DNA from 2 places in the Heyndrickxia vini genome. Region 2 is predicted to be linked to the other one. Evidence: a T-box and tRNA genes for the amino acid it is inferred to sense, from the RefSeq annotation. Region 2 holds a T-box; the other holds one or more tRNA genes.
The links. The T-box of region 2 lies ahead of proS (proline--tRNA ligase). A T-box ahead of a tRNA ligase gene usually reads a tRNA of that ligase, here a tRNA-Pro.
Positions count from the first base shown of each region.

Region 1: it has a tRNA-Pro gene. The T-box ahead of proS (proline--tRNA ligase) is inferred to sense a tRNA for this amino acid. The anticodon was not compared.

Region 1 covers NZ_CP065425.1:87,088-102,305, forward strand. Annotated here, with positions in the region: rRNA gene I5776_RS00440 (16S ribosomal RNA) at 1-241, shown strand, start outside; rRNA gene I5776_RS00445 (23S ribosomal RNA) at 431-3,380, shown strand; rRNA gene rrf (5S ribosomal RNA) at 3,455-3,571, shown strand; tRNA gene I5776_RS00455 (tRNA-Val) at 3,584-3,659, shown strand; tRNA gene I5776_RS00460 (tRNA-Thr) at 3,680-3,755, shown strand; tRNA gene I5776_RS00465 (tRNA-Lys) at 3,770-3,845, shown strand; tRNA gene I5776_RS00470 (tRNA-Leu) at 3,856-3,937, shown strand; tRNA gene I5776_RS00475 (tRNA-Gly) at 3,955-4,029, shown strand; tRNA gene I5776_RS00480 (tRNA-Leu) at 4,040-4,128, shown strand; tRNA gene I5776_RS00485 (tRNA-Arg) at 4,165-4,241, shown strand; tRNA gene I5776_RS00490 (tRNA-Pro) at 4,249-4,325, shown strand; tRNA gene I5776_RS00495 (tRNA-Ala) at 4,346-4,421, shown strand; rRNA gene I5776_RS00500 (16S ribosomal RNA) at 4,568-6,125, shown strand; rRNA gene I5776_RS00505 (23S ribosomal RNA) at 6,315-9,266, shown strand; rRNA gene rrf (5S ribosomal RNA) at 9,341-9,457, shown strand; gene I5776_RS00515 (CtsR family transcriptional regulator) at 9,924-10,385, shown strand; gene mcsA (protein-arginine kinase activator protein McsA) at 10,403-10,951, shown strand; gene mcsB (protein-arginine kinase McsB) at 10,948-12,021, shown strand; gene clpC (ATP-dependent protease ATP-binding subunit ClpC) at 12,034-14,475, shown strand; gene radA (DNA repair protein RadA) at 14,717-15,218, shown strand, end outside.
Region 2 covers NZ_CP065425.1:317,736-332,953, forward strand. Annotated here, with positions in the region: gene I5776_RS01695 (3D domain-containing protein) at 1-218, opposite strand, end outside; gene I5776_RS01700 (amino acid ABC transporter ATP-binding protein) at 515-1,243, shown strand; gene I5776_RS01705 (transporter substrate-binding domain-containing protein) at 1,265-2,068, shown strand; gene I5776_RS01710 (amino acid ABC transporter permease) at 2,271-2,921, shown strand; gene I5776_RS01715 (amino acid ABC transporter permease) at 2,939-3,670, shown strand; gene I5776_RS01720 (AI-2E family transporter) at 3,896-4,918, shown strand; T-box leader at 4,976-5,188, shown strand; gene proS (proline--tRNA ligase) at 5,278-6,675, shown strand; gene I5776_RS01730 (hypothetical protein) at 6,827-7,036, shown strand; gene I5776_RS01735 (C40 family peptidase) at 7,318-7,803, opposite strand; gene I5776_RS01740 (winged helix-turn-helix transcriptional regulator) at 7,951-8,280, opposite strand; gene I5776_RS01745 (hypothetical protein) at 8,491-8,760, shown strand; gene I5776_RS01750 (TetR/AcrR family transcriptional regulator) at 8,783-9,382, opposite strand; gene I5776_RS01755 (ABC transporter ATP-binding protein) at 9,530-10,420, shown strand; gene I5776_RS01760 (ABC transporter permease subunit) at 10,417-11,226, shown strand; gene I5776_RS01765 (DinB family protein) at 11,510-11,950, shown strand; gene I5776_RS01770 (LrgB family protein) at 11,975-12,655, opposite strand; gene I5776_RS01775 (CidA/LrgA family protein) at 12,621-13,025, opposite strand; gene cidR (cidABC operon transcriptional activator CidR) at 13,146-14,036, shown strand; gene I5776_RS01785 (YkvA family protein) at 14,082-14,504, shown strand; gene I5776_RS01790 (IS3 family transposase) at 14,621-15,218, shown strand, end outside.

The DNA of each region.
Region 1 (15,218 bases), 230 kb from region 2:
CAGTTCGGATTGTAGGCTGCAACTCGCCTACATGAAGCCGGAATCGCTAGTAATCGCGGATCAGCATGCCGCGGTGAATACGTTCCCCTTTGTACACACCGCCCGTCACACCACGAGAGTTTGTAACACCCGAAGTCGGTGAGGTAACCTTTGGAGCCAGCCGCCGAAGGTGGGACAGATGATTGGGGTGAAGTCGTAACAAGGTAGCCGTATCGGAAGGTGCGGCTGGATCACCTCCTTTCTAAGGAATATGGAAGACCACTGACGTGGTTACAAAAAGACGCTTTCGTTTTGTTCAGTTTTGAGAGGTTAATTCCTTTCAAACTAATTGTTCCTTGAAAACTAGATAAAATGAGAAATAACCAAGTAATAACCGAGAATCGCCACTTTATGGATGAATCCATTAAGTAAGTAATAAACAACCTTTTTAGGTTAAGTTAGTAAGGGCGCACGGTGAATGCCTTGGCACTAGGAGCCGATGAAGGACGGGACTAACACCGATATGCTTCGGGGAGCTGTAAGCAAGCTTTGATCCGGAGATTTCCGAATGGGGAACCCACTGCCCGTAATGGGGTAGTATCCTTACTTGAATACATAGAGTATGGAAGGCAGACCCGGGGAACTGAAACATCTAAGTACCCGGAGGAAGAGAAAGCAAACGCGATTTCCTGAGTAGCGGCGAGCGAAACGGAAGAAGCCCAAACCAAGAGGCTTGCCTCTTGGGGTTGTAGGACACTCTATACGGAGTTACAAAGGAACGAAGTAAATGAAGAGGTCTGGAAAGGCCCGTCAAAGAAGGTAACAACCCTGTAGTTGAAACTTCGTTCCCTCCAGAGTGGATCCTGAGTACGGCGGGACACGTGAAATCCCGTCGGAAGCAGGGAGGACCATCTCCCAAGGCTAAATACTCCCTAGTGACCGATAGTGAACCAGTACCGTGAGGGAAAGGTGAAAAGCACCCCGGGAGGGGAGTGAAAGAGAACCTGAAACCGTGTGCCTACAAGTAGTTAGAGCCCTATGCGTATTTCCTTCGGAAAGACGCCGGGTGATAGCGTGCCTTTTGTAGAATGAACCGGCGAGTTACGATTTCAAGCGAGGTTAAGCTGAAGAGGCGGAGCCGCAGCGAAAGCGAGTCTTAATAGGGCGAATGAGTTTGAGGTCGTAGACCCGAAACCAGGTGATCTACCCATGTCCAGGGTGAAGGTAAGGTAACACTTACTGGAGGCCCGAACCCACGCACGTTGAAAAGTGCGGGGATGAGGTGTGGGTAGCGGAGAAATTCCAATCGAACTTGGAGATAGCTGGTTCTCTCCGAAATAGCTTTAGGGCTAGCCTTAAGGTAAGAGTCTTGGAGGTAGAGCACTGTTTGGACTAAGGCCTCATCGGGTTACCGAATTCAGACAAACTCCGAATGCCAATGACTTATCCTTAGGAGTCAGACTGCGAGTGATAAGATCCGTAGTCAAAGGGAAACAGCCCAGACCACCAGCTAAGGTCCCAAAGTATACGTTAAGTGGAAAAGGATGTGGAGTTGCTTAGACAACCAGGATGTTGGCTTAGAAGCAGCCACCATTTAAAGAGTGCGTAATAGCTCACTGGTCGAGTGACTCTGCGCCGAAAATGTACCGGGGCTAAACGTATCACCGAAGCTGTGGATGGACACCGTCTGGTGTCCGTGGTAGGAGAGCGTTCTAAGGGCTGAGAAGCTAGACCGTAAGGACTGGTGGAGCGCTTAGAAGTGAGAATGCCGGTATGAGTAGCGAAAGAAGGGTGAGAATCCCTTCCACCGAATGCCTAAGGTTTCCTGAGGAAGGCTCGTCCGCTCAGGGTTAGTCGGGACCTAAGCCGAGGCCGAAAGGCGTAGGCGATGGACAACAGGTTGATATTCCTGTACCACCTCTTCACCGTTTGAACGATGGGGGGACGCAGGAGGATAGGGTAAGCGCGCTGCTGGAATAGCGCGTCCAAGCAGTTAGAGGGGTGACGAGGCAAATCCCGTCACCATGTACCTTGAGCTGTGATGGCGAGGGAAATATAGTACCGAAGTTCCTGATTCCACACTGCCTAGAAAATCCTCTAGTGAGGTGAAAGGTGCCCGTACCGCAAACCGACACAGGTAGGCGAGGAGAGAATCCTAAGGTGAGCGAGAGAACTCTCGTTAAGGAACTCGGCAAAATGACCCCGTAACTTCGGGAGAAGGGGTGCTCTGTTAGGGTGCAAGCCCGAGAGAGCCGCAGTGAATAGGCCCAGGCGACTGTTTAGCAAAAACACAGGTCTCTGCGAAGCCGCAAGGCGAAGTATAGGGGCTGACGCCTGCCCGGTGCTGGAAGGTTAAGAGGAGAGGTTAGCGCAAGCGAAGCTTTGAATTGAAGCCCCAGTAAACGGCTACGTAACTATAACGGTCCTAAGGTAGCGAAATTCCTTGTCAGGTAAGTTCTGACCCGCACGAAAGGCGCAACGATCTGGGCACTGTCTCAACGAGAGACTCGGTGAAATTATAGTACCTGTGAAGATGCAGGTTACCCGCGACAGGACGGAAAGACCCCGTGGAGCTTTACTGCAGCCTGATATTGAATTTTGGTACAGCTTGTACAGGATAGGTAGGAGCCTTTGAAGCCGGAGCGCCAGCTTCGGTGGAGGCGTCGGTGGGATACTACCCTGGCTGTATTGAAATTCTAACCCGCACCCCTGATCGGGGTGGGAGACAGTGTCAGGCGGGCAGTTTGACTGGGGCGGTCGCCTCCTAAAAGGTAACGGAGGCGCCCAAAGGTTCCCTCAGAATGGTTGGAAATCATTCGCAGAGTGTAAAGGCACAAGGGAGCTTGACTGCGAGACCTACAAGTCGAGCAGGGACGAAAGTCGGGCTTAGTGATCCGGTGGTTCCGCATGGAAGGGCCATCGCTCAACGGATAAAAGCTACCCCGGGGATAACAGGCTTATCTCCCCCAAGAGTCCACATCGACGGGGAGGTTTGGCACCTCGATGTCGGCTCATCGCATCCTGGGGCTGTAGTCGGTCCCAAGGGTTGGGCTGTTCGCCCATTAAAGCGGTACGCGAGCTGGGTTCAGAACGTCGTGAGACAGTTCGGTCCCTATCCGTCGTGGGCGTAGGAAATTTGAGAGGAGCTGTCCTTAGTACGAGAGGACCGGGATGGACGCACCGCTGGTGTACCAGTTGTCTTGCCAAAGGCATCGCTGGGTAGCTATGTGCGGAAGGGATAAGTGCTGAAAGCATCTAAGCATGAAGCCCCCCTCAAGATGAGATTTCCCTTAGTTTATCTAAATAAGACCCCCTGAAAGATGATCAGGTTGATAGGTTCGAGGTGGAAGTGTGGCGACACATGGAGCTGACGAATACTAATCGGTCGAAGACTTATCCTAATTTGATTCAATGTTATTACGAAGTATTTCTCATCTATCTAGTTTTGAGGGAACAAACCCTAAAATTTTTATAGTCTGGTAATTATGGCGAGAAGGTCACACCCGTTCCCATCCCGAACACGGAAGTTAAGCTTCTCAGCGCCGATGGTAGTTGGGGGCTCTCCCCCTGCAAGAGTAGGACGTTGCCAGGCTGTATAATAAATGGAGGATTAGCTCAGCTGGGAGAGCACCTGCCTTACAAGCAGGGGGTCGGCGGTTCGATCCCGTCATCCTCCACCATATTAACAAAATAGTAATATGCCGGCCTAGCTCAATTGGTAGAGCAACTGACTTGTAATCAGTAGGTTGGGGGTTCAAGTCCTCTGGCCGGCACCATTTTTAAAAGAAATGAGCCATTAGCTCAGTCGGTAGAGCATCTGACTTTTAATCAGAGGGTCGAAGGTTCGAGTCCTTCATGGCTCACCATTAAATTTACGCGGGTGTGGCGGAATTGGCAGACGCACCAGACTTAGGATCTGGCGCCGCAAGGCGTGGGGGTTCGACTCCCTTCACCCGCATTATAACTAATTAAGTCGCGGAAGTAGTTCAGTGGTAGAACACCACCTTGCCAAGGTGGGGGTCGCGGGTTCGAATCCCGTCTTCCGCTCCAGACAACCCTTGCCGGGGTGGCGGAACTGGCAGACGCACAGGACTTAAAATCCTGCGGTAGGTGACTACCGTACCGGTTCGATTCCGGTCCTCGGCACCAAAGTTTTTTTGCGAAGCGAAATAACTTTCATTATATGCGCCCGTAGCTCAATTGGATAGAGCGTTTGACTACGGATCAAAAGGTTAGGGGTTCGACTCCTCTCGGGCGCGCCATTAAGTACGGGAAGTAGCTCAGCTTGGTAGAGCACTTGGTTTGGGACCAAGGGGTCGCAGGTTCGAATCCTGTCTTCCCGACCATTATATACAAAAACTAATATGGGGCCTTAGCTCAGCTGGGAGAGCGCCTGCTTTGCACGCAGGAGGTCAGCGGTTCGATCCCGCTAGGCTCCACCATAAGATATTTTAATGAAAAAAGTTATTGACAAAGAAACTTAATAATGATAAATTATAAAAGTTGTCTTTGAAAAATTGATCTTTGAAAACTGAACAAAACGAAACGTCAATTAATTTATTTTTAAACTAGAGCTATATCAAACATCTTTTTGGAGAGTTTGATCCTGGCTCAGGACGAACGCTGGCGGCGTGCCTAATACATGCAAGTCGAGCGAATCTTTGTGGGAGCTTGCTCCTACGATGATTAGCGGCGGACGGGTGAGTAACACGTGGGTAACCTGCCTGTAAGACTGGGATAACTCCGGGAAACCGGGGCTAATACCGGATAACTTTTTTCTTCGCATGAAGAAGAATTGAAAGGTGGCACTAGCTACCACTTACAGATGGACCCGCGGCGCATTAGCTAGTTGGTGAGGTAACGGCTCACCAAGGCGACGATGCGTAGCCGACTTGAGAGGGTGATCGGCCACACTGGGACTGAGACACGGCCCAGACTCCTACGGGAGGCAGCAGTAGGGAATCTTCCGCAATGGACGAAAGTCTGACGGAGCAACGCCGCGTGAGTGATGAAGGTTTTCGGATCGTAAAACTCTGTTGTTAGGGAAGAACAAGTATCGTTCGAATAGGGCGGTACCTTGACGGTACCTAACCAGAAAGCCACGGCTAACTACGTGCCAGCAGCCGCGGTAATACGTAGGTGGCAAGCGTTGTCCGGAATTATTGGGCGTAAAGCGCGCGCAGGCGGTTTCTTAAGTCTGATGTGAAAGCCCACGGCTCAACCGTGGAGGGTCATTGGAAACTGGGAGACTTGAGTGCAGAAGAGAAGAGCGGAATTCCACGTGTAGCGGTGAAATGCGTAGAGATGTGGAGGAACACCAGTGGCGAAGGCGGCTCTTTGGTCTGTAACTGACGCTGAGGCGCGAAAGCGTGGGGAGCGAACAGGATTAGATACCCTGGTAGTCCACGCCGTAAACGATGAGTGCTAAGTGTTAGAGGGTTTCCGCCCTTTAGTGCTGCAGCTAACGCATTAAGCACTCCGCCTGGGGAGTACGGCCGCAAGGCTGAAACTCAAAGGAATTGACGGGGGCCCGCACAAGCGGTGGAGCATGTGGTTTAATTCGAAGCAACGCGAAGAAGAACCTTACCAGGTCTTGACATCCTCTTGCCCTCCCTAGAGATAGGGATTTCCCTTCGGGGACAAGAGTGACAGGTGGTGCATGGTTGTCGTCAGCTCGTGTCGTGAGATGTTGGGTTAAGTCCCGCAACGAGCGCAACCCTTGACCTTAGTTGCCAGCATTTAGTTGGGCACTCTAAGGTGACTGCCGGTGACAAACCGGAGGAAGGTGGGGATGACGTCAAATCATCATGCCCCTTATGACCTGGGCTACACACGTGCTACAATGGATGGTACAAAGGGTTGCTAGACCGCGAGGTTACGCCAATCCCATAAAACCATTCTCAGTTCGGATTGTAGGCTGCAACTCGCCTACATGAAGCCGGAATCGCTAGTAATCGCGGATCAGCATGCCGCGGTGAATACGTTCCCGGGCCTTGTACACACCGCCCGTCACACCACGAGAGTTTGTAACACCCGAAGTCGGTGAGGTAACCTTTTGGAGCCAGCCGCCGAAGGTGGGACAGATGATTGGGGTGAAGTCGTAACAAGGTAGCCGTATCGGAAGGTGCGGCTGGATCACCTCCTTTCTAAGGAATATGGAAGACCACTGACGTGGTTACAAAAAGACGCTTTCGTTTTGTTCAGTTTTGAGAGGTTAATTCCTTTCAAACTAATTGTTCCTTGAAAACTAGATAAAATGAGAAATAACCAAGTAATAACCGAGAATCGCCACTTTATGGATGAATCCATTAAGTAAGTAATAAACAACCTTTTTAGGTTAAGTTAGTAAGGGCGCACGGTGAATGCCTTGGCACTAGGAGCCGATGAAGGACGGGACTAACACCGATATGCTTCGGGGAGCTGTAAGCAAGCTTTGATCCGGAGATTTCCGAATGGGGGAACCCACTGCCCGTAATGGGGTAGTATCCTTACTTGAATACATAGAGTATGGAAGGCAGACCCGGGGAACTGAAACATCTAAGTACCCGGAGGAAGAGAAAGCAAACGCGATTTCCTGAGTAGCGGCGAGCGAAACGGAAGAAGCCCAAACCAAGAGGCTTGCCTCTTGGGGTTGTAGGACACTCTATACGGAGTTACAAAGGAACGAAGTAAATGAAGAGGTCTGGAAGGCCCGTCAAAGAAGGTAACAACCCTGTAGTTGAAACTTCGTTCCCTCCAGAGTGGATCCTGAGTACGGCGGGACACGTGAAATCCCGTCGGAAGCAGGGAGGACCATCTCCCAAGGCTAAATACTCCCTAGTGACCGATAGTGAACCAGTACCGTGAGGGAAAGGTGAAAAGCACCCCGGGAGGGGAGTGAAAGAGAACCTGAAACCGTGTGCCTACAAGTAGTTAGAGCCCTATGCGTATTTCCTTCGGAAAGACGCCGGGTGATAGCGTGCCTTTTGTAGAATGAACCGGCGAGTTACGATTTCAAGCGAGGTTAAGCTGAAGAGGCGGAGCCGCAGCGAAAGCGAGTCTTAATAGGGCGAATGAGTTTGAGGTCGTAGACCCGAAACCAGGTGATCTACCCATGTCCAGGGTGAAGGTAAGGTAACACTTACTGGAGGCCCGAACCCACGCACGTTGAAAAGTGCGGGGATGAGGTGTGGGTAGCGGAGAAATTCCAATCGAACTTGGAGATAGCTGGTTCTCTCCGAAATAGCTTTAGGGCTAGCCTTAAGGTAAGAGTCTTGGAGGTAGAGCACTGTTTGGACTAGGGGCCCTCATCGGGTTACCGAATTCAGACAAACTCCGAATGCCAATGACTTATCCTTAGGAGTCAGACTGCGAGTGATAAGATCCGTAGTCAAAAGGGAAACAGCCCAGACCACCAGCTAAGGTCCCAAAGTATACGTTAAGTGGAAAAGGATGTGGAGTTGCTTAGACAACCAGGATGTTGGCTTAGAAGCAGCCACCATTTAAAGAGTGCGTAATAGCTCACTGGTCGAGTGACTCTGCGCCGAAAATGTACCGGGGCTAAACGTATCACCGAAGCTGTGGATGGACACCGTCTGGTGTCCGTGGTAGGAGAGCGTTCTAAGGGCTGAGAAGCTAGACCGTAAGGACTGGTGGAGCGCTTAGAAGTGAGAATGCCGGTATGAGTAGCGAAAGAAGGGTGAGAATCCCTTCCACCGAATGCCTAAGGTTTCCTGAGGAAGGCTCGTCCGCTCAGGGTTAGTCGGGACCTAAGCCGAGGCCGAAAGGCGTAGGCGATGGACAACAGGTTGATATTCCTGTACCACCTCTTCACCGTTTGAACGATGGGGGACGCAGGAGGATAGGGTAAGCGCGCTGCTGGAATAGCGCGTCCAAGCAGTTAGAGGGGTGACGAGGCAAATCCCGTCACCATGTACCTTGAGCTGTGATGGCGAGGGAAATATAGTACCGAAGTTCCTGATTCCACACTGCCTAGAAAATCCTCTAGTGAGGTGAAAGGTGCCCGTACCGCAAACCGACACAGGTAGGCGAGGAGAGAATCCTAAGGTGAGCGAGAGAACTCTCGTTAAGGAACTCGGCAAAATGACCCCGTAACTTCGGGAGAAGGGGTGCTCTGTTAGGTGCAAGCCCGAGAGAGCCGCAGTGATATATACCAGGCGACTGTTTAGCAAAAACACAGGTCTCTGCGAAGCCGCAAGGCGAAGTATAGGGGCTGACGCCTGCCCGGTGCTGGAAGGTTAAGAGGAGAGGTTAGCGCAAGCGAAGCTTTGAATTGAAGCCCCAGTAAACGGCGGTACCGTAACTATAACGGTCCTAAGGTAGCGAAATTCCTTGTCAGGTAAGTTCTGACCCGCACGAAAGGCGCAACGATCTGGGCACTGTCTCAACGAGAGACTCGGTGAAATTATAGTACCTGTGAAGATGCAGGTTACCCGCGACAGGACGGAAAGACCCCGTGGAGCTTTACTGCAGCCTGATATTGAATTTTGGTACAGCTTGTACAGGATAGGTAGGAGCCTTTGAAGCCGGAGCGCCAGCTTCGGTGGAGGCGTCGGTGGGATACTACCCTGGCTGTATTGAAATTCTAACCCGCACCCTGATCGGGGTGGGAGACAGTGTCAGGCGGGCAGTTTGACTGGGGCGGTCGCCTCCTAAAAGGTAACGGAGGCGCCCAAAGGTTCCCTCAGAATGGTTGGAAATCATTCGCAGAGTGTAAAGGCACAAGGGAGCTTGACTGCGAGACCTACAAGTCGAGCAGGGACGAAAGTCGGGCTTAGTGATCCGGTGGTTCCGCATGGAAAGTACCATCGCTCAACGGATAAAAGCTACCCCGGGGATAACAGGCTTATCTCCCCAAGAGTCCACATCGACGGGGAGGTTTGGCACCTCGATGTCGGCTCATCGCATCCTGGGGCTGTAGTCGGTCCCAAGGGTTGGGCTGTTCGCCCATTAAAGCGGTACGCGAGCTGGGTTCAGAACGTCGTGAGACAGTTCGGTCCCTATCCGTCGTGGGCGTAGGAAATTTGAGAGGAGCTGTCCTTAGTACGAGAGGACCGGGATGGACGCACCGCTGGTGTACCAGTTGTCTTGCCAAAGGCATCGCTGGGTAGCTATGTGCGGAAGGGATAAGTGCTGAAAGCATCTAAGCATGAAGCCCCCCTCAAGATGAGATTTCCCTTAGTTTATCTAAATAAGACCCCTGAAAGATGATCAGGTTGATAGGTTCGAGGTGGAAGTGTGGCGACACATGGAGCTGACGAATACTAATCGGTCGAAGACTTATCCTAATTTGATTCAATGTTATTACGAAGTATTTCTCATCTATCTAGTTTTGAGGGAACAAACCCTAAAATTTTTATAGTCTGGTAATTATGGCGAGAAGGTCACACCCGTTCCCATCCCGAACACGGAAGTTAAGCTTCTCAGCGCCGATGGTAGTTGGGGGCTCTCCCCCTGCAAGAGTAGGACGTTGCCAGGCAAATGAAACACGGAGTGTATGCTCCGTGTTTTTTTGTTTTTATATATAAAAAGCAATAAAAAGACAGTCCCTGATAAAACAATTTGCAAAAATAAAAAGACCAATAAAAAAAGACTACAAATCAATCGAACAAGTAAAAGGACCAATCAAAAAAAGATAGAAACCAATCAAAAAAGGTCAGAAACGAATTAAATAAAGAGCAACCGATCAAAATAATTAACAAACCAATTATGAAAAGCTCAAAACCAATCAAAAAAACAGAAAGACCATTCAAAACTCCTCCCGCTAAAGTTTATCGCACCTTAGTAAGAGTGCCCTTCCACTATTATTTAGTATTTCAGTTTTAATCTTCATCTTCTTGGCAAAACTATTTTTAATAAACATTCTAATTGCATTTTTTTTACTAATTCATGTATAATTAAAGTCAAATATAGTCAAAGTCAACTCGGAGGAGGAGGTGGACTTGATGAAAAACATATCAGATATAATTGAAGGTTATTTAAAACAAGTTTTAGAAATGAATGGCAGTGAAATTGTTGAAATTAAAAGAAGTGAAGTGGCTGATAAATTTCAATGTGTACCCTCACAAATTAACTACGTAATCAATACAAGATTTACTATAGAAAGAGGTTATTTAGTTGAGAGTAAAAGAGGTGGTGGAGGGTATATTCGAATTATAAAAGTAAGACCACATGACCAGGCACATTTAATTGACCATTTATTGCGATTAGTAAAAACAAGAATATCTCAAGCAAATGCAGAAGATGTCATTATGCGTTTAGTGGAAGAAGAGGTTATTACCGAAAGGGAAGCTAAAATTATGCTAAGTGTGATGGACCGATCAGTCCTATATATTGATCTTCCAGAAAGAGATCAACTTAGATCACGAATGCTAAGCGCAATGTTGATGTCATTGAAATATAAATAATTGTAGAGGTGAATGTAATGATCTGTCAGGAATGTAATGAAAGACCGGCAACCCTACATTTCACCAAAATCATTAATGGAGAAAAGACTGAAATCCATTATTGTGATAAGTGTGCTCAGGAAAAAGGTGAAATGTTTATGTTCGAAGGAGAACCAGGATTTTCGATTAATAATATTTTAGCTGGGCTATTGAATTTTGACCCGGTGTTCCAACAGGCAAAGCAGGAAACAATTCAAAAAAATGAAATCCTGCAATGTCCAAATTGTAAAATGACTTTTAAACAGTTTGTAAATATTGGTCGCTTTGGATGTGCTCATTGTTATGATGCTTTTAGCGGGCGTTTAGAACCAATCATTAAAAGACTGCATGTTGGAAATCTTGAACATCACGGAAAGCTTCCTAAAAGAATAGGGGGAACAGTTCATATAAAAAGACAGATACAGCAATTGAAACTTGATTTACAACATGCAATAAAAAGTGAGGAATTTGAAAAAGCTGCAGAAATTCGAGATCAAGTTCGTGCTTTGGAGAGCTCACTTCTCAATGAAGGGAGTGAAACTTCATGAGCCTGGAAAGGTTTGTTAACCAAGCTGTAAGTGCATGGATGAATTTAGAAGGACCTAATTCTGATATAGTATTAAGTTCTAGAGTACGCTTAGCGAGGAATTTTAAACAATTTAATTTTCCAACCTTGTTTAGTAACGAGGAGGCAAGGGAAATAATTGCTAAAGTAGAGACTGCTTTACAATCCGAGTCATTTCATGAAAATAATATGGAATTACTAAGAATGGACGATTTACAAACCTTACAGAAAAAGGTTTTGGTTGAAAAACATCTTATCAGTCCGAATTTAGCAGATGAATCATCACATGGTGCTGTTATTTTAACAAGCGAAGAGGATGTAAGCATCATGATTAATGAAGAGGATCATATTCGAATTCAATGCTTATTTCCGGGCCTGCAATTGAAGGAGGCACTCGAAAAGGCAAGCAAAATCGATGATTTAATGGAGGAACATATTGATTATGCTTTTAGCGAAAAGTTAGGGTATCTTACAAGTTGTCCGACTAATGTAGGTACTGGTCTGAGGGCATCGGTTATGGTTCATTTACCCGGCTTGGTTTTAACTCAACAGATGAATCGAATTATTCCAGCAATTAGCCAATTAGGTTTGGTTGTTAGAGGAATTTACGGAGAAGGAAGCGAAGCATTAGGAAACATCTTTCAAATATCAAATCAAATTACCCTTGGTAAAACAGAAATTGATATTGTAGAAGATTTGATGAGTGTGGTGCAGCAAATAATAGCACAAGAAAGGTCAGCTAGAGAAGCATTGATTAAAACCTCAAACATACAATTAGAAGATAAAGTATATCGTTCCTTCGGAGTATTATCAAATAGTCGAATTATTGAGTCTAAAGAGGCGGCGCAGTGCTTATCTGATGTACGTTTAGGAATAGATACAGGATATATAAAAAATGTATCTAAAAATATACTTAATGAATTAATGATATTAACTCAACCTGGTTTTTTACAACAATATGCAGGTGGACCTCTTCGTCCCCATGAAAGAGACATACGTCGGGCAACGCTAATTCGAGAGCGATTAAAACTTGAAGAAGTAAATAATGGCTAGGAGGAGATCGTAATGATGTTTGGACGATTTACTGAAAGGGCTCAAAAAGTATTGGCGCTATCACAGGAAGAAGCAATACGGTTAAAACATAATAATATTGGCACAGAACATATTCTTCTTGGTTTAGTTCAAGAAGGTGAAGGGATTGCGGCAAAAGCATTGTATGGACTTGGATTGAGTCCAGAAAAAATTCAAATTGAGGTTGAAAATTTAATTGGTAAAGGGCAGGATTCCGGACAAACGGTTCATTATACCCCTCGAGCCAAAAAGGTAATTGAACTATCAATGGATGAAGCTAGAAAATTAGGTCATTCATATGTTGGCACAGAGCATATACTGCTTGGTCTTATTCGTGAAGGAGAAGGCGTTGCTGCAAGAGTTTTAAATAATTTAGGAGTTAGCTTGAATAAAGCAAGACAACAAGTCCTTCAGCTCTTGGGAAGTAATGAAGCAGGAAGTCATCAGGGAGGAAGCACTGCAAATGCAAATACACCGACCTTGGATAGTCTTGCACGTGATTTAACAGCGATAGCAAGGGAAGAGACGTTAGATCCTGTCATTGGTCGGAGCAAGGAAATTCAACGAGTTATTGAAGTTCTTAGCAGACGTACAAAAAACAATCCTGTGTTAATTGGTGAACCTGGTGTGGGTAAAACTGCTATTGCAGAAGGACTCGCTCAACAAATTGTTAATAACGAAGTACCCGAAACACTTCGTGATAAAAGAGTCATGACGCTGGATATGGGTACTGTAGTAGCAGGTACAAAATATCGGGGGGAATTCGAAGACCGTTTAAAAAAGGTGATGGATGAGATCCGCCAAGCGGGCAATATCATTCTGTTTATTGATGAGCTTCATACTCTCATTGGAGCTGGTGGTGCAGAAGGTGCAATCGATGCTTCAAATATTTTGAAACCATCTTTAGCAAGAGGAGAATTACAATGTATTGGTGCCACAACCTTAGATGAGTACCGTAAATACATCGAGAAGGATGCCGCTTTAGAACGGAGATTCCAGCCAATCCAAGTAGATGAACCTTCAACTGATGAGTCTATACAAATTTTAAAAGGGTTAAGGGATCGTTATGAAGCTCATCATCGTGTGTCGATTACAGACGAGGCGATAGAAGCTGCGGTGAAGTTATCTGATCGTTATATTTCTGACCGATTTTTACCGGATAAAGCTATCGATTTAATTGATGAAGCAGGGTCAAAAGTGCGATTACGCTCCTATACGACACCACCTAACTTAAAGGAATTAGAGATTAATTTGGAGGAAATAAGGAAAGAAAAAGATGCTGCGGTACAAAGTCAGGAATTTGAAAAGGCAGCCTCACTAAGAGATTCTGAGCAACGACTTCGAGAAAAATTAGAAGAAACAAAGAAATCGTGGAAAGAAAAACAGGGTCAAGAAAATAGTGAAGTAACAGTCGAAGATATTGCAACAGTTGTATCTAACTGGACTGGTGTACCTGTATCTAAATTAGCACAGACTGAAACGGAAAAATTATTAAAACTAGAAGAAATTTTACATTCACGAGTCATTGGTCAAGAGGAAGCAGTGAAAGCTGTTTCTAAAGCTGTTCGTCGTGCGAGAGCAGGGTTGAAAGATCCAAAACGGCCAATAGGCTCATTTGTATTCCTTGGTCCAACTGGAGTTGGTAAAACTGAGTTAGCCAGAGCATTGGCAGAGGCGATGTTTGGTGATGAAGATTCAATGATTCGTATCGATATGTCTGAATACATGGAGAAACATTCTACATCAAGACTTGTGGGGTCTCCTCCCGGATATGTTGGATACGAAGAGGGTGGACAATTAACTGAAAAAGTACGCCGTAAACCATATTCTGTTATTTTACTTGATGAGATTGAGAAAGCACATCCGGATGTGTTTAATATACTTTTACAAGTGTTAGAGGATGGACGTTTAACAGACTCAAAAGGACGCACGGTCGACTTTAGGAATACAGTGCTTATCATGACTTCAAATGTAGGTGCAGAATCTTTAAAAAGGAACAAATATGTTGGGTTTAACATTCAAGATGGAAATCAGGATTATAAAGATATGAAAGGTAAAGTAATGGATGAACTTAAAAGAGCCTTTCGTCCTGAGTTTTTAAACCGTATTGATGAAATTATTGTTTTCCATGCACTCGAAAAAGAGCATTTAAGAAATATCGTTTCATTATTATCTGATCAATTAGTTAAGCGATTAAAGGAAAAAGATATAGAATTGGAACTAACTGCAGCAGCAAAGGAAAAGATAGCGGAGGAAGGTTACGATCCAGAATATGGAGCTCGACCATTAAAAAGAGCTATTCAGAAGCATGTTGAGGATCGTTTGTCCGAAGAGCTGTTAAAAGGAGTTATACTTGAAGGCCAAAAGGTAATTATTGACGTACAAGAAGGGGAATTTATCGTTAGACCATCTGAAGTAACCGAAACAATTATATAATAATAGTAGTACATGAAAATCGTTGAAAATAAGCAAGTTCCATTTTTTGTAATGGAACTTGCTAATAAATGAAACTAAATGCATGATGTATTCGTCTATAAGCATAATAACTTTTTTGTAAAAGAAATTAGATAAGTGCATGAATAGTAAGTTTCAATAAAGACGCTTCGCATGTGCTTTTTTATTAGTGATGGGAATTACTATGCCAGAAAAGCATAGATATATAGAGAGGAAGTAAAATATGGCAAAAAAGACAACAAAATTTATTTGCCAGTCATGCGGGTACGAATCTGCAAAATGGATGGGAAGATGTCCGGGATGTAATGAATGGAACAAAATGGTGGAGGAAGTTGAAATAACTGGTAAACCTCGAAAAGGAGCATTTTTGCATTCTCCTGGAGGTGGTTTAGCAAAAGCAACTCCTATAACTTCGATTGTCTCTGAGCAAGAAGAAAGAGTCCTTACTGAATTAAAAGAGCTTAATAGAGTATTGGGCGGGGGAGTGGTTCCAGGATCACTTGTATTAATTGGCGGAGACCCTGGAATTGGAAAGTCTACACTTCTTCTTCAAGTATCATCTCAATTATCTAAACATAGTCACAAGGTATTATATATATCAGGTGAGGAATCCGTTAAACAAACAAAACTCCGTGCGGATCGTCTTGATATTTCATCAGAAACTCTTTATGTATTTTCCGAAACCAATCTTGAAGCGATTCATCAAACCATTCAAGAAATTACTC
Region 2 (15,218 bases):
GATTGTAATGATTGCCATTGCTGTTGTAAAGTAGTCAGTTCTGTGTTTAAAGCTTCTTTTTCCTTTTCTTTTTCTTGGACGGCTTCCTTGTTTTGTTGCATCTTTTGTTTTACATTATGCAAGCTTTCTTGACTTGTTTCTGCATGGGCATTTATTGTCATGGGAATGAAGATAACACAAATTACAAGCATGACAATGGCTCGCCTAATTTTTTGCATAATACAACCCCTTTCTGCTGTATATATAGTTATAACATAAAAAAGAGTATATAAGATTACAAAACTATTAAATCGTTACTCGACTAATATCGTCGAAAATATATCATTTTCGTGGGTTTTTCATATTTTATTAGCGTAGGAAGTAAATATTTTTTTACCATAAAGAAGGAATTTTAGAGAATTAAGTCGAATATTTGATTATTATGGGGATTTAGAAGATTGTATAAAATAAAAATAATTAACATAGTCTAGGGAGAAGAAGATGCCCTATTTCTTAATTTATTGGGGGGGTTCGATTGATAACATTTCGAAATGTTAATAAGCATTATGGGTCATTTCATGTTTTAAAAGATATTAATCTTGAGGTCGATCAAGGTGAAGTAGTTGTAGTCATTGGTCCATCTGGATCAGGGAAAAGTACAATGCTGCGCTGCATCAACCGTTTGGAAACGATTTCGGACGGCGAACTCGTTGTAAGCGGTACAAGAGTAAATGATAAACAAACTGATATAAATGATTTACGCCGAAATATAGGAATGGTATTTCAACATTTTAATCTATATCCTCATAAGACTGTTTTACAAAATATCACTCTAGCTCCTATAAAAGTTCTTGGTGAGGATAAGAAGAAAGCCGAAGAAACAGCTATGTATTATCTAGAAAAGGTGGGGATCCCTGATAAAGCGAATTCCTATCCTTCTCAATTATCAGGCGGCCAACAACAAAGGGTAGCGATTGCTAGAGGATTGGCAATGAAACCTCAAGTGATGTTGTTTGATGAGCCAACTTCAGCATTAGACCCGGAAATGATTGGGGAAGTGCTTGAAGTAATGAAATCTTTGGCACAAGAGGGGATGACAATGGTTGTAGTCACACATGAAATGGGCTTTGCTAAAGAAGTGGCCAATCGTGTCGTTTTCATGGACGAAGGGCGAATTGTAGAGGAAGGCAAACCAGCTGACTTTTTTGCCAATCCACAAGCGGAGCGAGCTCAGCTCTTTTTAAAACGTGTGTTAAATCATTAAATATATAAGGGGGATAAGTAAATGAAGAAAATGAAAAAGTGGTTGTTCTTGGGGGTAGTGTTTACTTTAATCGCTGCATTAATGGCAGGCTGTGGCAAGTCATCGTCGGGGGATTCAAGTAAAAGTACATTAGATAAGATTAAAGATCGCGGAAAATTTGTTGTAGGTGTTAAATATGATACGTATTTATTTGGTTACAAAGACCCTAAAAGTGGTGAAGTAACTGGATTCGATATTGATATTGCTAAGGCGCTTGCAAAGAAAATCTTAGGTGATGAGAGCAAAGTAGAATTAGTTGAGATTACTTCTAAAACGCGTATTCCAAAGCTTAAAAATGGCGACATCGATGCAATCATCGCGACAATGACAATTACAGAAGATCGCAAAAAAGAAGTAAACTTCTCTGATATTTATTTTGACGCTGGTCAATCACTGCTTGTGAAAAAGGGAAGCTCAATTAAGAGTGTGGATGATTTGAAAAAAGGAACAAAAGTATTAGCAGTTAAAGGTGCTACTTCCGGAGAGAACGTGAAAAAAGCTGCTCCAGATACTGAGCTATTAGAATTCGAAAACTATGCAGAAGCTTTCACAGCATTGAAGTCTGGTAAAGGTGATGCACTTACAACTGACAACTCCATTCTATACGGTATGGCAGCACAAGACAGTAACTATGAAGTAGTTGGCGGAACATTTACAGAAGAGCCTTATGGAATCGCTGTTAAAAAGGATGATAAAGAATTCACTGATTACGTAAACAAATTTTTGAAAGAACTTAAAGACAGTGGAGAATACGACAAAATTAAAGAGAAGTGGATTAAAGAATAACTTTTTTGAATGGTGTCCAGCTCCAGCGCCTAGCCCCTCGAGGTCAAATAACCTTCGACAATTGAAGTTAAAGAGCAAACTTCATTTGTCGAAGAACATTTGCTTGTCGGGGCTGATCAAGGCGCTTGCGCTTTTCTTAGAGGATGGGCTTAGGCTTGTCCTCTTAAAAAATTAGCCTTGTTTTTAAAAAGGGAGGGAGATTATGCTTGATTTCTCCGTATTAACTAACTATTTTGATTTGTATTTGGATGGATTCCTTCAAACGATCAAGGTGAGTCTTATCGGCCTTATTGGTAGCTTTGTGTTAGGGGTAATTGTAGCAATTATGCGTATTGCTCCGTTTAAAATATTAAATTTTTTAGGTGCGTGCTTTGTTGAGTTTATAAGGAATATTCCACTTATTGTCATTTTGTTTTTCTTCTACCATGGACTAAGTTCAATATTTAATTTAAGCGGATTTGTAGCAGGAACGATTGCCCTTACAATTTATACTGCATCTTTTATAGCAGAAGCCGTTCGTGCAGGCATTCAATCTGTTGATAAAGGCCAGATGGAGGCAGCACGTTCATCAGGTCTAAATTATATTCAAACAATGAGATACATTATTTTGCCCCAGGCTGTGAAAATCGTCATCCCCCCAATAGGCAACCAATTTATTAATCTAGTTAAAAACTCATCCATTCTTGGGGTAGCAGCGGGATTAGAATTAATGTATTTTGGTGACTATATTGCTCAAAAAAACTATGCCATTTTTGATACTTATATTTTTGTAGGAATATTTTATTTAATATTAACCATCCCGTTAAGTTTATTTGTCAATTACTTAGAGAGAAGATTGGCAAAAAGCTATTAAAAGAGGGGGGATAAGAGATGGATTTTATAGGTGCGTACTCCAGTGGAAACATTAGCTATTTACTTAAAGGGTTCTTAGTTACACTAGAAGTTGCTTTTATTTCAATTATTTTAAGTTTTGTTATAGGGAGCCTTCTGGGAATATTTAGATATGCAAAAATACCTGTTTTCTCAAAAATAGTCGCTGTTCTTGTTGAGGCAATACGTAATCTGCCTCTAATATTAATTATCTTTTTTACTTATTTCGCACTGCCTGAAGTAGGAATTAAAATGGGGGTTATGACAGCTGCTATTGCTGCATTAACGATCTTTGAATCTGCGATGATATCAGAAATCGTTCGAAGTGGACTAAACTCTATTGAAAAAGGACAAATTGAGGCATCAAGATCTTCTGGATTAAATTACGTACAAACGATGTGGCATATCATTCTTCCACAAGCATTGAAAAGAATGATACCTCCATTAGTAAGTCAATTTATTTCATTGTTAAAAGATACTTCTTTAGCAGTAATTATTGCTTTACCAGAACTTCTTCATAATGCACAAGGTATCTATAGCGGTCCAAGAGGCGGGAATCAAATCATTCCAATTATTATAATGGTAGCACTAATGTATTTTGTTGTTAATTATGCATTATCATTATTATCACGAGCATTAGAGAAACGTTTGGATACAACTCACAAGAAGGGGAAAGGTAAAAATAAATTTCAAGGGAATAATCAAGAAGTATTACCAAGCAATTTATCATAAGGAGCTGCCTACTTAGGTAGCTTTTTTTGGCGCCTTTTCTATTGAATGAAGTCAACCGCTAAACCCAATAATTACGGATATAAAGAATTAGACAAATTATTAGAAACATAAAATTATAAAAAACATAAATTTTTTAGATAATATAGTATGAAAGTATGAGAAAATAAAGTAATATGGTGAGGTGTAGGTTGATTAAATTCGAGTGCTTGGGAGGAAAGCGATAAGATGGCAGAGTTCGTTGGCAGTTTTTTTCAAAAAAGGGGCGTAAAGCGTTTTATTATATTTGCTTTAATCGCGGTCATATTATATCTTTTGAGAAGTATGATGAATTTAATACTGCTAACATTTATTTTTGCGTTTCTAATGGATCGTCTATCAGTATTTGTTTCTAGGCGATTGCATGTAAACCGTAAATTAACAGTTGTTGTCCTATATGTTGCCATTGTCGGCCTATTATCGCTCGGTATAAGTAAATATTTGCCGGTACTCATCAATGAAATAACCCAACTAATCAAGCAACTGATTGAATTTTATTCCCAGCCGCAAGATAATGTAGTGGTGAACTATATTGTTGAGAAGATAGTAGAAAAAAATGAAATAACCAACTTTTTAAAGCAAGGATTTACGTTCCTTCTTGGATATTTCACTAATATAGGAAAATTGAGCATAGATGTATTTTTATCTCTCATACTAAGCATATTTTATCTATTGGAAAAAGAAAGGCTCACTGATTTCACAAAAAAATTCAAGGAGAGTAAAGTGTCTCCATTTTATGATGAGATTGAGTTTTTTAGCAAAAAATTCGCATTAACGTTTGGAAAGGTAATTGAAGCACAGTTTATTATTGCGATTGTAAATACGGTACTAACAACGATTGCTCTTTCTATCATGGGATTTCCGCAATTGTTTGGTTTAGCAATAATGATTTTCTTCCTAGGATTAATACCGGTAGCGGGGGTAATTATCTCACTTATTCCGCTTTGTTTCATAGCCTATAGTATAGGTGGGTTCATCCAAGTATTATATGTAGTGATTATTGTAGTAATTGTTCATGCTATTGAAGCATACGTATTAAATCCGAAATTAATGTCTTCAAAGACAAACCTTCCAGTATTCTATACATTTATTGTATTAATCTTTTCGGAGCACTTCTTTGGAGTGTGGGGCTTAATATTGGGAATTCCAGTTTTCGTATTCCTTTTAGATGTGCTAGATGTGAAAAATGAAAAGGTTAAAAAGGATAAATAGTATAAAGTGGCTTGACTTTGGATAAAAAAATTAGTATATTTTTAAAAAAATTATATATAAAAAACGTTGAAAAGGATTAGTAAAATGTGTCCGTCTTTTCTAGAGAGGAAACGGTTGGTGAAAAGTTTCTAAAGACTGCATTTGAACCTGCCTTGGAGTTCTGTATCGATCTTACTTAAGATACAAGCGGTTTACGCGAACCGTTATCAATAATGAAGTGTACAGCAATGCTGTAAATAAGGGTGGTACCACCAGACCTCGGTCCCTTTTTAGGGATCGAGGTCTTTTCGCGTTTAAAAAAATAGAAGGGAAGATGTTTTGTGGCAAAGGATAAAAAATTTGTTGAAGAGATTACCGCAATGGAAGATGATTTTGCGCAATGGTATACAGATGTTGTAAAAAAAGCTGATTTAGTTGATTATTCATCAGTAAGAGGATCAATGATTATCCGCCCATACGGCTTTGCCATTTGGGAAAATATCCGTGATGTATTAGACGGGAAAATTAAAGAAACAGGACATGAAAATATTTACATGCCTTTACTTATTCCTGAAAGCCTATTACAAAAGGAAAAAGATCATATTGAAGGTTTTGCACCTGAAGTTGCTTGGGTAACTCATGGGGGTTCAGAAGAATTAACAGAGCGCCTAGTCATCCGCCCAACATCAGAAGTTCTTTTTGGTGAACATTATGCCAATATTATTCACTCTTATCGTGATCTGCCTAAATTATATAATCAATGGGCGAATGTAGTTCGCTGGGAAAAAACAACAAGACCATTTTTACGCTCATTAGAGTTCTTATGGCAAGAAGGGCATACATGTCATGCTACAAGCGAAGATGCTCAGGAAGAAACAGCAAGAATGCTTGAGATGTATGCTGAAGTGTGTGAGAAATACCTTGCAATACCTGTACTTCGCGGTCGTAAAACTGATAAGGAAAAATTCGCTGGTGCAGTTCATACGTTAACGATTGAAAGTTTAATGCATGACGGAAAAGCATTACAATCCGGTACATCCCATTATTTGGGAACGGGATTTGCTGAAGCATTCGGTATCCAATTTACCGACAAAAATGGTGAACTACAAACCGTACACCAAACATCATGGGGAATAACGACAAGATTAATTGGTGCGTTAATTATGGTTCACGGTGATAATCGCGGGCTTGTTGTACCGCCAAAAGTTGCTCCAAAACAAGTGATGATTGTTCCGATTGCGCAACATAAAGAGGGCGTCCTTGATAAAGCATACGAGCTAAGAGATCAATTGAAGAAAGTAGTAAGAGTCGATATCGATGCAAGCGACAAAATGCCTGGCTGGAAATTCAATGAATCTGAAATGAAAGGAATCCCTGTTCGTCTAGAAGTGGGACCTAAAGATATTGAAAAAGGGCAAGTCGTTCTTGTTCGCCGTGACACAGGAGAAAAAGTCTTCGTTCCAATGACTGAACTTGAAACGAAAATTATAGAACTTCTTGAAGATATCCAAAATAATCTATTTGAAAAAGCAAAGGCTCATCGTGAAGAAAAAACAAGTGTTGCACGCAATATGGACGAATTCAAACAAGTACTTGTTGAAAATCCAGGCTTTATTAAAGCAATGTGGTGCGGCGATGTAGCTTGTGAAAACTTCATTAAAGATGAAACATCTGCAACATCCCGTTGTATTCCTTTTGAAGAAGAACAAGTTTCTGATACATGTGTATGCTGCGGCGGCGAAGCAAAGCATTTAGTCTACTGGGCAAAAGCATATTAATAATATGATAAAAAATGCAGATGGATGGTTCATCTGCATTTTTTTTTGATGGACCGATTGAAAAAGAGAGTGAACCGATCAAAAAGAGAAAGGGACCGATTAAAAAAGAGAGTGAACCAATCAAAAAATGGCGGACCTATCAAAAAAGGGAATGAACCGATCAAAAAAAGAAAGGAACCAATCAAGAAGAGGAGTGAACCGATCAAAAAAGAGAGTGAACCAATCAAAAGAAAGAGAACCGATCAAAAAAAGAAAGGGACCGATCAATAAGAAGAATGAACCAATCAAAGAGAGAAAGGGACCAATCAAAAAAGGGATCGAACCAATCGAAAAATGGCGGACCGATCAAAAAAAGGAGTGAACCGATCAAAAAGAGTAATTTACTTTTCGTTTAAATGCAATAACTATTTTTACTCCTCGGAGTATTTTTAAAACAAAATTGCCTAAAATATAGCAAGTTTCTACATGTAAGTAATCTAATCAAACGTTTGATTAAACATGAAAAAAGTTCAGTTATATCAGTTGAAAAGTTGAATAAGGATTTGCATATTATGTCGACGTAAGTGCTGTACTTCAAAAGTATTTCGACAGAAAAAGTCCCCGCATTTTTTTATGCAGAGACTTGATAGTACTCAATTAATTTTATTTGATAATTCTCTTTGCACCAACAAAGCGATCTTTCCAATATTTATCGGACATTTTTACGATTGTTACTCCTTTTGATGTCGCACCAATAAATTTACCGTCCCCTATATAAATGGCTACGAACGATACCTTTCCTTTTTTAGTTCCGGTAGCGTAATAGACTAGGTCACCATTTTGTAATTGGTTCAGTTTGACTGCTTTCCCTATTTTGTATTGATCAGCACTCGTTCTTGGGATCTTTAATTTGGTAGCCGCATTTTTGTAAACATATTGTGTATAGCCACTTGCATCAAAGCCTTTTGGAGTAGTGCCCCCCATTTTAAACTTTTCCCCTTCATAAAGCTTGGCAACTGACACTACTTCTTCCCCATAATTAATTGAAGCAGATGCTTTTGAAAATGGTACAAACAATAATGCTGTGGAAAGTGCAAAAATCGCTGCAATAATCACTAAAAACCTTGGTTTACGAATTGCTAGATTCATCCTCTTTTGCCCCCTAATTTTCTGTATATTTTTAAATACGATTCAATATATGAAGGTACTTTGGAAATGATTCTATAGTTTTAATTCATTCGCCATTCTATAAAACATAAAAAAACCTTAGCTCAAAATAAAAGCTAAGGTAATTCCTTATTCATTACAGCTGTTCATCGAAACCCATTTATCTGCCCAATGCTGTACCTCGTCAAGTACTGGAGTAATCGCATGGCCTTTTTCACTTAATCTGTATTCAATTCGAACTGGTGTTTCCGGGTACACATCGCGAATAACAATATTTTCGTTTTCCAATTCCTTTAATCGATCGGAAAGCATTTTTTGACTTATATGTGGAATTTGTTCAGCAATTTCATTAAAGCGCATCGGTTGTTTTTCCAGAACGCGGATAACCACCCCAATCCAACGTTTGCCTAATAACTGAAATGCCTTTTCAAATTTTGGACAAAGTCGTGAATTTTCCATATTGATACACCTCCTATATGGAACGAAGCATAACTTTTTTCCTATTTGCTATCTATTATACACCTTTTGTAAACTTACTAATAGTTAGTAAGTTTATTTTTGCAAAAAATTATTTTTACTTCTAGATTGATATTAAAATGGTGAAATATTTGTAATATATGCATGATTTCAATAAAAGGGGGTAATAAATAAAACAAGGAGATGATTAAAATGGCGAAATTAAATCGGGTAGTAATTGCAGGAATAGGAATTGCTGGTGTTTCGTTTCTTTCATCTAAGAACAATCGTGAGAAGGCACGGGTTATGTTGAATAATGTTAAGACGAAGGCGGATTCCTGGATGAAAAAGAAAAAGCATAATAAATCACCGATGACGAAGATTGGCCACTCCGATCCACACGATTTAGCTGATAATAAAATGGTCAGTGAAGGTGCTATGTACAGTGTTGATTATTATAATATGGTAGAACAAGAAGAATAGATTGGAGAGGGTTCGGTAATTATTACTGAACCCTTTCTTCATTAACCGGCTGGCCAAGTAATCCATAAAAAAACAAATTACCTAAATCAAGAAGGATGTCCATGTTATAGTTGGAAAAAAGCTCGGTACGATGTGTGAGTTCACTAAATGTTTGGATATAGATTAATATCGCATCTGTTGACATGTTGGCATTGACGTAGCCTTCGGTTCGCCCTTGTTCGATTAATTCCATGATTAAAGGAATTGCTTTATTATTTGCAAAATCATCGATAATGTTTTTTAACGAAGGATCACTTATTCCTTTAAGAAAATCTAAACTTAATGTTTTTGCCGTTTCCTTCTTATCGAATATCATTTTCTCTAACTTTTTAGGGAAAGGGATATCTACTTGAAGTAATTGCTTATATGTTTCTAATTCTTTATCCATATAGTCTGATAATACCTCTTTAAAAAGCTCTTCCTTACTTCCAAAGTAGTTATAAATTGTCACAGGGGAGACATTCGCTTTCTTGGCTATTTCCGCAATACTCACCTTTTCAATTCCGTAAATCATAAATAATTCTAAAGCCGCTTGTTGTATATACTCTTTCTTCTTTTCTGTTCTGCGCTTATATCCGTCCATTACTTTCACCTCTATTTTTTATGATACTAAATGTTTTGAAATGGAACAATAAATTTTATTCAAAACTTGTTGATTTTCGGTTTTTGTTGCTTTATTATGTAATCAATGAATTGTTTTTATACAAAACATATAAAAGAGGCGATGGAAATGGGAATACTAATAAATCATTTAACGAAAGTGTTTCCTAATGGGAAGGGGATTTTTGACTTAACTTTTGAGGTAAAACCTGGTGAAGTATTTGGTTTTTTAGGACCAAATGGTGCAGGGAAATCTACAACTATTCGACATCTCATGGGATTTATGAAGCCAAAGTCGGGTTCGACTAAAATTAATGGGTTGGACTGCTGGAGAAATAGTGCTGAAATACAAAAATCAGTCGGTTATCTTCCAGGTGAAATCGCCTTTTTAGATAATATTAATGGACTAGAACTTCTTGAATTATTAGCCGGCATGAGAGGGATGAAAGACGTTACAAGGAGAAATGAATTAATTGAAAAACTTCAATTCGATGTAAAAACGCCAATTCGTAAAATGTCAAAGGGGATGAAACAAAAAGTAGGAATTGTGGCGGCATTTATGCACGATCCTGACATTTTGATTTTAGACGAACCAACATCAGGTCTAGATCCACTGATGCAGAGCTTATTTGTTGAATTAGTATTAGAGGAAAAAGCAAAAGGAAAAACGATATTAATGTCATCCCATATGTTTCAAGAAATTGACCGAACTTGTGACCGAGTGGGGATTATAAAAGATGGAAGATTAGTTGCTGTCGAGGATGCTCAAAGTATGCAGGCAAAGCAACGTAAATTATTTGATATTGTCGTAGAAACGAAAAATGATATAGAGGCTTTCAAACACTCTGATATCGAGATTATAAGTATTGAAGGTCTTCGTTTAAGAGTGGCAATTCAAGGGGATTATAACCGGTTCATCCATGTATTGTCCCAATGCAAAATTAATCATTTAGATGTTCACTCTCAATCTTTGGAGGAAATATTCATGCACTACTATGATAAGGAGGAATCACTTTCATGAGTGCTGCACTGTTTAAAACGATGTTGAAGATGAATGGAAAGAGCATTTCTAGTTATGCATTTGGAGCAGCCTTTTATATGCTTCTTATTATTTGGATTTATCCTTCAATTGCAAAGTCGGACGCACTTGAGCAGCTTTTTAAAGAGATGCCGCAAAATTATTTAAGTGCTTTTGGATTTGATGGTGGAATGATCAATGATCTTAGTGGATTTCTTGCAGCTGAGTATTATGGTCTACTGTATTTAATCATTTTAATGATATTTAGTGTGGTTACGGCTACACAACTTATTGCTAGATTAGTAGATCGGGGTTCAATGGCTTATTTGCTGTCTACCCCTGCGTCTAGAGTAAGAATTGCTATTACGCAAAGTACGATATTGGTATTGGGTTTATTGGTTATTACGATATTTTCCATCCTTCCTGTCTTTATTGGTACGAAATGGATTATTGAAGATGCGAATATAAATAGTTGGAGATTTATAGAAATGAATATTGTTGGATTCCTCTTGTTTTTTGTAATTAGCGGCTATTCATTTTTATTTTCTTGTATGTTTAATGATGAAAAGAAAGCGTTAGCTGTTTCGGGTGGATTATCTATTATTTTTTTCGCAATCAATCTTGTAGCGAAAATGAGTACAGATTTTGAGTGGCTTAAGCATGTGACAATATTTTCTGCTTTCCAACCAACAGAAATTGCCAAAGGATCCGTAGATATTTTACCTGTTTCCCTTGCTTTAGGCGGCGCAGGCATCGTGTTATATGTTCTGGCAGTCATTATATTTAAAAAAAGGGATCTGCCTCTATAATCATTGGAACCGACCTGTTCATATGAATGGGTCCTTTTTAATATAAATTTTGGCTCTTTACATAATGATAGTTGTTTTTAGGAACATAGACCGTTACTTTCCGCTACAGGAACCTGCTTTCCGCCCGCCCCGCGGAAAGCGAGCACCCTGGAGCGGAAATCACCATCTTATTCATACTGAAAGCAACAAGTTTGCGAGGAATAGCCTAAATTTTAAAGGAATTTACTACGTCGCTAGCGAAAAGGAATACATACAAAATAACAAAGCAGGGATGGGGATGTAAATGAGTACGATAGTTAATCAATTAACAGGCTGGATTGATTATTTGAAAAATATTAAAGCAGAACAACATGAGGAGTTTTTCAAACCAATTGCTGAAGGGAAATGGTCCAAAGCAGCAATTATTGCCCATATCTTCTACTGGGATCGCTTCTTTTATGAAAAAAGACTGCCTGCAATGTTAGAGGGTGGAACGTTGCCTAGTATTGACGCAAGCTATGTTGAGGAAATGAATAATGAAGCCGATGAATATGCTCATTCGGGAATTCAGCTGTCCGACCTAATCAATAAAGCTATTAAACAAAGAGAGATACTTGTAGATTCATTAAAGGATCAGGATTTGTCACAGACCTTTATCATAAATGGAAATAAATATACTCTTGAATCTTATGTGAAAGGTGAAGTAGAACATGACCTACATCATTTAAAACAACTAAAAGGATAAAAAAGAGGAGCATGTATGGCTCCTCTAATGTAATAAATGCTGATAAATCCATGGGGAAAGACAAAATGACATAATTGCAGCTAATACCATACAAACGCTGGAGACAGCCCCAGTGGCATGGCTTAATTCTAATGCCTTTGATGTCCCGGCACCGTGTGAACTCGTACCTAGCAAAACCCCTCGTGCTATTTCACTTTTGAATCGAAAGAGGCGAATCATCCACGGTCCTAGAATCATTCCAATAATCCCGGTAATAATTACAAATACAGCAGTAATGGTGGGGATACCACCAATTTTTGTTGAAACACCCATAGCAATCGGTGTTGTAATTGAATAAGGAATAATGCTTATTGACAATGTTTTATTTAAATGGATTATGCCTGAAATTGTATACGACGCAAGAATGGACATAATCGAACCGAAAAATACACTAAATAGAATTTCACTCAAATATTTTTTTAAAATCGGATAAAAACGATAGAGTGGAATCGCTAATGCCACGGTTGCTGGTTGTAATAATTTCGTTAACCAAACGGCTCCGTGATTGTATGAATCATATGTTATATGGAAGAATACGAGCATTAATATAATCAAAAATGGGGCTACTAAAAGTGGTGAACAGTATATTTTTTTAGTTTTACTGTATCCCCATTTTGCTAGCCAATAAATACTAACGGTGAGAAGTATATACATAAGTGTCAACATGCTGAGTCTTTTTCTCCTTTCTTCGCGCCATTTTTTCTGCTAAAAAGCCGGAACATACCATGACAATCGTTGAACTAATAACAATGACAGCGAAAATTTTAAACCCATTTTCCATTAATAATTGTTTATATTGAAGGATGCCTACGGCTGAAGGAATGAAGAATAACAATAATTCCGCCACTAACCAATTTCCCCCGACTTCAATCCACTTCAACTTTATTACCTTTGTCTGTAATAAAATAAATAAAATAACCAATCCTAAAATACTGCCTGGAATGCTAAGATGCAGAAGTACGGAGAATTCTCCCATTAGATACGTAAAAACGGTTAGTATGATGATTTGAATGCATCCAATTAATAATTTTTTCATTTGTTTCTCCTCTTTTATGAAAAAAATTTCTATCTAAAGTGTACAGTGCATTTTTATATAGGTAAAATGAATATAAAGAATGATAGTCATTCTAAATAGTTATAAGAGGGTGCGGATGTATTGGATGTTCAGCATTTAAAATATTTTGTAGCAGTTGCTAAGGAAGGTAATTTCACAAAAGCAGCACAAAAGCTCTACGTTTCACAACCGACGATTAGTAAAATGGTGAAAAGTATTGAAGAAGAGCTCGGTGTTGTCCTTTTTGACCGTACAGGTAAACAGGCAAAACTAACGGACGCGGGGGAAGTTATTCTCGTTCAAGCACAAAATATTATTCGTTCATTCGAAAATCTTTCTTCAGAATTAGATGATTTAATGCAGTTAAAAAAGGGAAATATTCATATAGGATTACCGCCAATGGTTGGTTCTCGCTTTTTTCCTAAGGTTATTCAGGAATTTCACAAAAAGTATCCGCATATTACCGTGCAGCTTGTTGAGGATGGAGCAAAAAGAGTGGAAAGAGACGTTGGGAATGGTACGCTTGATTTAGGGGTTGTTGTTTTGCCGGTCAGTGAAGAAATCTTTCATACGTTTTCTTTTGTGAATGAAAATCTCATGCTACTTACTCACCCAGATCACCCTTTAAGTAAAAACAAATCAGTTTCACTTTCTGAATTGGAGCATGAGTCATTTATCTTGTTTGAAAAGGATTTTGCCCTACACGATCGGATCATTCGAGAATGCGTTCGTTCTGGTTTCCAGCCGAATATCATTTATGAAAGTTCACAGTGGGATTTTATTAGTGAAATGGTTATTGCCAATCTTGGGGTTGCTCTCCTGCCAGAAACGATTTGTAGACAAATAAATCAGAAACAAGTGTCGATTATTCCTCTTACCAATCCAGCTATCCCATGGAATCTAGGAATTATTTGGAGGAAAGACCGCTACCTATCCTTTGCAGCAAGAGAATGGATTCGATGTACCCAAATGTTTATGGAACAAAATAGATAAGAAGTTTGTAATGATAGAAACATACGTAGAAAGGAGATATTTTAAATGAAAAAAGATATGCAGCAATTTGATGAAGAAAAATTAACTAGTGAAATGCAGCGTTCGAGTAAGCATTATTCAGATGATAAATTTTGGGACAAGCTCAAAAAGTATGGTAAAAAGGCCGGAGGGGTAGTCGTCTATGCCGTTCTCTTATTGTACTACACATTACAAAAACCGACCGTTCCTAAGAAAACGAAGGTGTTTATTATCGGTGCATTAGGTTACTTTATTCTTCCAACCGATTTAATTCCCGATTTTCTGCCGGGAATTGGCTATGTAGACGATTTAGGTGCACTTGGCGCTGCAGTTTTCCAAATAGCTGCACATATAGATAAAGAAGTTAAGGCTAAAGCGAAAGATAAAGTGGTTCAATGGTTTGGTGATGAAGTTAACACGACGGTTATCGATGAAAAATTAGGACATTAAAAACGATGGATGTATTAAAATGGTACCTGTAGGTAGGACACTCGAAAAAAAGAGTGTTCAACCTGCAGGTATTTTTTATATACTTGAATTTCAGAATATGGGGATTAGAGGACAACATGAGTAAAATAACTTTTTCATCTAAAGAGATAAACACACTTCAGAAAAATCCAAATGTAAAGCGTGTCAGCGAAAAGTCTATTACCTATACAGACGAATTTAAAAATAGATTTATCGATGAATATCAAGCCGGCAAACTCCCTCGCCAGATCTTTGAGGAGAATGGCTTTGCTGCGGAGGTTATTGGCATAAAACGAATTGAACAATCAGCCTGTAGGTGGAAAAAAGCCTATGAAAAGAATGGCTTGATCGGGCTTACAGATTCAAGAAAAACAGCCTCCGGCAGACCTTTAAAACGGGAGCTAACACCGTCCGAAGTAATTGAGAGGCAAAGAGCCAGAATCGAGCTATTGGAAGGACAGGTAGAGCTGTTAAAAAAGCTAGAAACGACCGAAAGGAGGCTGCTAAACACAAACGAAAATCTAAATCCGAATAAGGCGTACCAATTGATCCGGGAAACTATTGAACAAAATGGTTTTAAGGGGATGACTGGGTATTTTTGTGATCTCCTGGGGGTATCCCGTTCGGGATATTACAGTTATCTGAAGGCATCCCCCATACGAGAAGCGAGAGAAAAACTTGACCTCGAAGCGAAAG